2 regions of the Streptomyces sp. NPDC007896 genome follow, and region 2 is predicted to be linked to the other one. Evidence: riboswitches for the same ligand, from Rfam matches in the RefSeq annotation. Region 2 holds a riboswitch; the other holds the start of a gene.
The links. A riboswitch is a leader RNA that binds a small molecule or an ion and turns the genes downstream of it on or off. The one in region 2 is predicted to bind ZMP and ZTP.
Positions count from the first base shown of each region.

Region 1: another riboswitch for ZMP and ZTP. It lies ahead of ACFZDJ_RS17890 (tetrahydrofolate dehydrogenase/cyclohydrolase catalytic domain-containing protein); the one in region 2 lies ahead of ACFZDJ_RS49145 (glycine hydroxymethyltransferase).

Region 1 is NZ_JBIBKX010000005.1:108,695-112,090, forward strand. Features, by position in the region: gene ACFZDJ_RS17880 (MarR family winged helix-turn-helix transcriptional regulator) at 1-525, opposite strand, end outside; gene ACFZDJ_RS17885 (hypothetical protein) at 585-1,529, shown strand; ZMP/ZTP riboswitch at 1,547-1,633, shown strand; gene ACFZDJ_RS17890 (tetrahydrofolate dehydrogenase/cyclohydrolase catalytic domain-containing protein) at 1,657-2,508, shown strand; gene ACFZDJ_RS17895 (CU044_5270 family protein) at 2,585-3,396, opposite strand, start outside.
Region 2 is NZ_JBIBKX010000026.1:31,307-34,702, forward strand. Features, by position in the region: gene ACFZDJ_RS49135 (glutathionylspermidine synthase family protein) at 1-133, shown strand, start outside; gene rocD (ornithine--oxo-acid transaminase) at 272-1,477, opposite strand; ZMP/ZTP riboswitch at 1,604-1,691, shown strand; gene ACFZDJ_RS49145 (glycine hydroxymethyltransferase) at 1,673-3,169, shown strand; gene ACFZDJ_RS49150 (hypothetical protein) at 3,220-3,396, opposite strand, start outside.

The DNA of each region.
Region 1 (3,396 bases), on a different contig from region 2:
CGTCCGCTTCTCTGCTGGGGTCAGTACTGCGAGCAGCGCGTTCTCACCCCTGTCCTCCGACACCGCGTGCTGTTCGAACGCGGCGTATCCGGCGTCGGTGATCCGCACCTCCACACGACGCCGGTCGGCCGTGTGGTGGGTACGGGCGATGAGCCCCGCCTCCTCCAGCGGACCGAGCCGCGCCGACAGGGCGCCGCGGGTCAGCCCGAGCATGTCGGCGAGCTGCGAGGGGCTCGCCGCGTAGGGCGGGCCGAGTCTGCGCAGCATCAGCAGTACTTTGAACTGCCAGTGCTGCAACCCGTCGGAGTCGAGCACGTCGCGACGGGCCTGGGCCGCGTGCCGGGCCAGGATCGCGAGCCGGACGAAGATCTCCTCCTTGACCGGATCCACCCAGTCGAGTTCCTTCACCCAGATCGCGACATGCCGGTCGACCGAGTCCGCCGCCGAAGCCTGCCCCCGCGCGGCCTTCGCCTCCTCCGCCTTCAGGTCTCCCGCCTTCACGTCTCCCGCCTTCACATCTTCCATGCGCCCCTCCGTAGATGGTTTTCTTGTGGATAGTTTTTCCGATTACTACTTTTCCTGCCATGACGAACACCGCAAGTACCCTTCGTACGGTCGTGCCGCTCGACGAACTCATCGCCTCTGCAAGGGAGTTGAGGATCGGCGGTCGCTGGGAGCGCGCCACGCGCCTGCTCGACTCGGCCGAGGCGACCGATCCGCGGGCCCGTGCACGCCTCGCCGTGGCCGCCGCCGAAGTCGCCCTGGAGAGCGACTGGTTCGGCGGGACCGCCCTCGCGGGGCCACGGCTCGCCGCCGCCGAGGAGCTCGTCGAGGTGCTCATCGAGAGCCTCGCCGGGAAACCCGCCGATGAGGCGCACCCCGACATCCGCTGGGATCTGGACCTCCATCGACTGCGCCACGGCTACCTCGGGCAGGTGCGCGTCGACGGCGCCTTCCGTGCCGGTCCCGACGGCAAGGACCCGGACGCGCTCGCCGCCCTGCGCACGCACGCCGAGCGGCTCCGCGACCAGGCCCCGGACGACGTGCGCCGGGGCTGGGCCGAGATGTATCTGGGCCTCGTCGCCGACAATCTCCTCGCCGAGCGGGACCTCGCGCCCGGCCACTACGAAGCCGCACTGCGCGCCGGTGCGGCGGGTGAGGCAGGCGAAGAAGGTGAAGCGGGCGACTCACACGACTCCGGTGACGACCTGCTCGCGCGTGAAGCGCTGCGGCACCTCGGTGATCACGACCACGACCGCGGTGACCACGCGCGGGCGAGGGAGCGCTGGAGCAGGGCGACCGAGCTCGGCGCCCGGGCCGGGACCGTCCCCGGCACCCTCTCGCAGCAGCTGCTCCTGGCGGTGCTGGCACGCGACACGGGCGACGAGGCCGGGGCCGCCGCGCTGGTCCGCGAGATCGCCCGCTGGGCCGGGGCCATCGGCGCCGTGACCACCGAGGCACAGGCCAGGGGGTTCATGGCCGGGGTCGATCCGACGGCACCGCCCGCTGCCGCCGAGTCGGGCAGCTGATCGTAGGAGCTACCCTGGTCGCGGGCCGTGACTGGCGCTGAGGTGGAGTACCACCGGGGAGCGGCCTGACGAACCGGTCTTTGCCGCGCGCCTGGGCGATTGTGTCAGCGACGCTCAGGAGCAGCTCATGTCCCAGGCCCACCTCATGGACGGCGCGGGTCTCGCGCGCCGCATCGTCGAGGAGACCGCGAAGCGCGCGGCCGAACTCACCGGGCGCACGGGAATGGCACCGTGTCTCGCGACGGTGCTGGTCGGCGAGGATCCCGCCTCGGTCACCTACGTCCGGATGAAGCAGAACCGCAGCCACAAGGCCGGCATCGAGTCCCGGCACGTCGCCCTTCCCGCCGACACCACCACGGCCGAGCTGGTCGACACGCTGAAGGCGCTGTCGGGCGACCCGACCGTGCACGGCATCCTGCTCCAGCACCCCGTCGGGCCGCACATCGACGAGCGGGCGGCGTTCGAGGCCATCGCGCCGGAGAAGGACGTCGACGGGGTGACGCTCAGCTCGTACTCGGCGATGAGCTTCGGCCTGCCGGGCTTCGTGTCCTGCACCCCGGGCGGCATCATGCGGCTCCTCGACGAGTACGGCGTCGACCCGGCGGGCCGGCGCGCCGTCGTGGTGGGGCGCAGCGCGATCCTCGGCAAGCCGGTCGGGATGCTGCTGCTCGGCCGCGACGCGACGGTGACCTACTGCCACTCGCGGACGACCGGTCTTTCCTCGGTCGTCCGCGAGGCGGACATCGTGGTGGCCGCCGTGGGCCGGCCCCGGCTGATCCGCGGTGAGGACATCAAGCCGGGAGCCGTCGTGATCGACGCGGGCTACAACCCCGGGAACGTCGGCGACGTCGACTTCGACACCGCCCGCGAGCGGGCCCGGCTGATCACGCCGGTGCCGGGCGGTGTCGGCCCGATGACGATCGCGGTCCTGCTGGAGCAGACCGTGACCGGGGCCGAGCGCCAACTCGGCCTCCGGTAGAGCGTTTCGGCCTTACTCACAGGGCTCCGAGCCTGCGTACAGCCTTTCGGCTTCACTCACAGGGCTCCGGGCCCGCTCAGCGCATCCACGCGCTGTACGACATCACGTCCCCGGCCTTCACGCCGTACTCGGGATCGTCCTTGGTGACGGTGTCCTCGATCCCGAGCACGGCGCCGCTCCTCGGGTCGAGGATCAGCATCCGTCGCGCGGAGTGCGCGGTGTCGTCGTACACGTACGCCTGTCCCTGCCTGCCCAGCCGGTCGGTGACCGCTCCGGCCGGGCGCAGCCCCTTCGCGTCGGCGAGGACACGGACGAGCGCGGCGTTCTCACGGGTGCCGAGCGTCCAGTTGTCCAGCAACTCACGTACGGTGTCGATGAGTTGGGATGTGTCCATCGCCCCGGTGCGGTCGATCTCCTCGAGGTAGGCGCGCAGCCGCTGGGCGTCGTGCGGCGGCCGGGCCACCGGCGGGGCGTCGCTCCAGCTCGGCGGGTAGGTCCGCCGGGTCAGGACATGCCCGTCCTCGACCGTGCGGGGGACGGGGTCGGCGTCGGTGACGACCGGCCTGCCCGGATGGCGGGGGTCGGTCGCCACGACGAGTTCCGTGTGGCTGCCGTCGGCCTTCCAGCGGACCACGCGCTCCTCGGGGAGGGTGATCGGCGGCCGTGCCCCGGGCCCGGAGGTCAGGCCCATGCTCCAGGTCTGTACATGGGTGCCCTGGACGAGCCGCTGCGAGCCGGCGGACGCGGCCACTCGGTCGGCGAGCCGGTCCAGGGGTACGGGGGTGGAGCCCGCCTCGACGATCAGCGGGCGGGGTGCGGCCACGGCCGGGGTGGTGGTCGATCCCGACAGCGTGAGCGTCAGGACGACGACACCGACGGCGGCCGCGG
Region 2 (3,396 bases):
CGCGTTCGACGGCAACCACGTGGTCCTGGGCGCCTGGGTCGTGGACGGCGAGTCGGCGGGGCTCGGCATCCGCGAGTCGTCCGGGCTGATCACGGACGAGTACGCCCGCTTCCTGCCCCACGTGATCCTCTAATAAGCGGCTCCGGCGACGTCCGCTGCGGTACCCGCGCCCCTCAGGGGCGCGGGGCTCCGACATCATGCGGCTCCGCCGCGTGGGCGCGACCAGCCACCGACGGCCCGCGGGTTCATCACCGCGCTTCCAGCGGAGCGCTCAGGCACCCAGCACGGCACGCAGCTGAGCCAGTCCCCAGTCCAGGTCCTCCTTGCTGATGACCAGTGGCGGGGCGATCCGGACCGTGACCCCGTGGGTGTCCTTGGCCAGGACACCCCGGTCCATCAGCCGCTCGGAGATCTCGCGTCCCGTGCCGTACTCGGGGGCGATGTCGACGCCCGCCCACAACCCCCGCCCGCGCACCGCCGTGACATGCCCCGTGCTCGTCAGCAGCCCCAGCTCCCGGTGCAGATGGTCACCCAGTTCCGCGGCGCGCCGCTGGTACTCGCCCGACCGCAGCATCGCGATCACCTCAAGGGCCACCGCGCAGGCCAGCGGGTTCCCGCCGAACGTCGACCCGTGCTCACCGGGCCGGAACACCCCGAGCACCTCCCTGCTCGACACCACCGCCGACACCGGCACGACCCCGCCCCCGAGCGCCTTGCCCAGTACATACATGTCCGGCACCACGCCCTCGTGCTCGCACGCGAAGGTGCGGCCCGTGCGCCCCAGCCCGGACTGGATCTCGTCCGCGACGAAGAGGACGTTCCGCTCCCGCGTCAGGTCCCGCACCCCGGCGAGGTAGCCGGGCGGCGGCACCAGCACACCCGCCTCGCCCTGGATCGGCTCCAGCAGCACCGCGACCGTCTCCTCGGTGACCGCCGCCCGCAGCGCGGCCAGGTCCCCGTACGGCACGATGTCGAAGCCCGGCGTGAACGGCCCGAAGTCCGTCCGCGCCTCCGCGTCCGTGGAGAAGCTGATGAGCGTCGTCGTACGGCCGTGGAAGTTGTCGCTCGCCACGACGATCCTCGCCCGTCCGTCGGGGACGCCCTTGACGCGGTACCCCCACTTCCTGGCCGTCTTCACGGCGGTCTCCACCGCTTCCGCGCCCGTGTTCATCGGCAGCACCATCTCCATGCCGCACAGCTGCGCGAGCTGCGCGCAGAAGTCGGCGAACCGGTCGTGGTGGAAGGCCCGCGAGGTCAGCGTCACCCGCTCCAGCTGCGCCCGGGCCGCGTCGAGCAGCCGCCGGTTGCCGTGTCCGAAGTTCAGTGCCGAGTAGCCGGCCAGCAGGTCGAGGAAGCGGCGGCCCTCGACGTCCGTCATCCAGGCCCCGTCCGCCGTCGCCACGACGACCGGCAGCGGGTGGTAGTTGTGCGCGCTGTGCGCGTCTGCGGAGGCGATGAGTCGTTCGGTGGTGGTCACGGGATCTCCGTTTCCTGCAGCGCGGGGATCGCCGCCGCACGGGGGTCGGGCTCGTGGCTCTCTTCTTATCGTCGCTCGCATGGTGGACGGGGGAACCCGGCGATCCGGCGCGCCCGGTAGGCTGGCGGACGGGGCCGTGACTGGCGCGCTGGGATGGGACCGACCATCGGGGAGCGGCCCCATGAACTGTGTGCCGTGCGCCTGGGCCGACCCGTGAACGCTGAACGCCACGTCCGGAGGCCGTCAATGCCCGAGCCCCTCTCCACCGAGTCCACCGCCTTCCGCAGCGCCCTCGACGTGATCCGGGCCGTGGAGCCCCGCGTCGCCGACGCCATCGGTCAGGAAATCGCCGACCAGCGCGACATGCTCAAGCTGATCGCGTCGGAGAACTACGCCTCCCCGGCCACCCTGCTGGCCATGGGCAACTGGTTCAGCGACAAGTACGCCGAGGGCACCGTCGGCCGCCGCTTCTACGCCGGCTGCCGCAACGTCGACACCGTCGAGGCCCTCGCCGCCGAGCACGCCCGCGAGCTCTTCGGCGCCGAGCACGCCTACGCCCAGCCGCACTCCGGCATCGACGCCAACCTGGTCGCCTTCTGGGCCGTCCTCGCCGCCCGCGTCGAGGCCCCGGCCCTCGCGAAGGCCGGGGTCCGGGGCGTCAACGACCTCTCCGAGGCCGACTGGGCCGAACTGCGCCAGGCCTTCGGCAACCAGCGCATGCTCGGCATGTCCCTGGACGCCGGCGGCCACCTCACCCACGGCTTCCGTCCGAACATCTCAGGAAAGATGTTCGACCAGCGTTCCTACGGCACCGACCCCGCCACCGGCCTCATCGACTACGAGGCGCTGCGGACGTCGGCCCGTGAGTTCAAGCCGCTGATCATCGTCGCCGGCTACTCCGCCTACCCCCGCCTGGTGAACTTCCGGATCATGCGGGAGATCGCCGACGAGGTCGGTGCGACCCTGATGGTCGACATGGCGCACTTCGCCGGTCTGGTCGCGGGCAAGGTCCTCACCGGCGACTTCGACCCGGTGCCGCACGCCCAGATCGTCACCACCACCACGCACAAGTCGCTGCGCGGCCCGCGCGGCGGCATGGTCCTGTGCGACGAGAGCCTCGCCGAGCAGGTCGACCGCGGCTGCCCGATGGTGCTCGGCGGCCCCCTCCCGCACGTCATGGCCGCCAAGGCCGTCGCGCTCGCCGAGGCCCGCCGCCCCGAGTTCCGCGACTACGCCCAGGCCGTCGTCGACAACGCCCGCGCCCTCGCAGAGGGCCTGATGCGGCGCGGCGCCACCCTGGTCACCGGCGGCACGGACAACCACCTCAACCTGATCGACGTCGCCTCCTCCTACGGTCTCACCGGCCGCCAGGCGGAGTCCGCGCTGCTCGACTCGGGCATCGTCACCAACCGCAACGCCATCCCCGCCGACCCGAACGGCGCCTGGTACACCTCCGGCATCCGTATCGGCACGCCCGCGCTGACCACCCGTGGCCTGGGTACCACCGAGATGGACGAGATCGCCGGTCTCATCGACCGCGTCCTCACCGCCGCCGAGCCCGGCACCACCGCCAAGGGCGCCCCCTCCAAGGCCCAGCACGTCCTGGACCCGAAGATCTCCGACGAGATCTCCCACCGCGCCACCGACCTGCTGGCCCCGTTCCCGCTCTACCCGGAGATCGACCTCGGCTGACCCACTCCTGGCCAGGCCCTTCGGGTCCTACAGGCCAGGCCCTTCGGGTCCTACAGGTCGATCAGCTCCTGTCGTGGTTCCCGCGGCGGTCCGGCGCCATCCCGCCCGGCCGCCGCGCGGCGTACGAGGACGGTGCCGCCGACGCCCAGGAGCAGACCCGCGCCCAGCCCGGGCAGCACCCGTCGCGCACGCTCCCCGACACCCCGCTTCGAGGCCGGTGCGCCTGC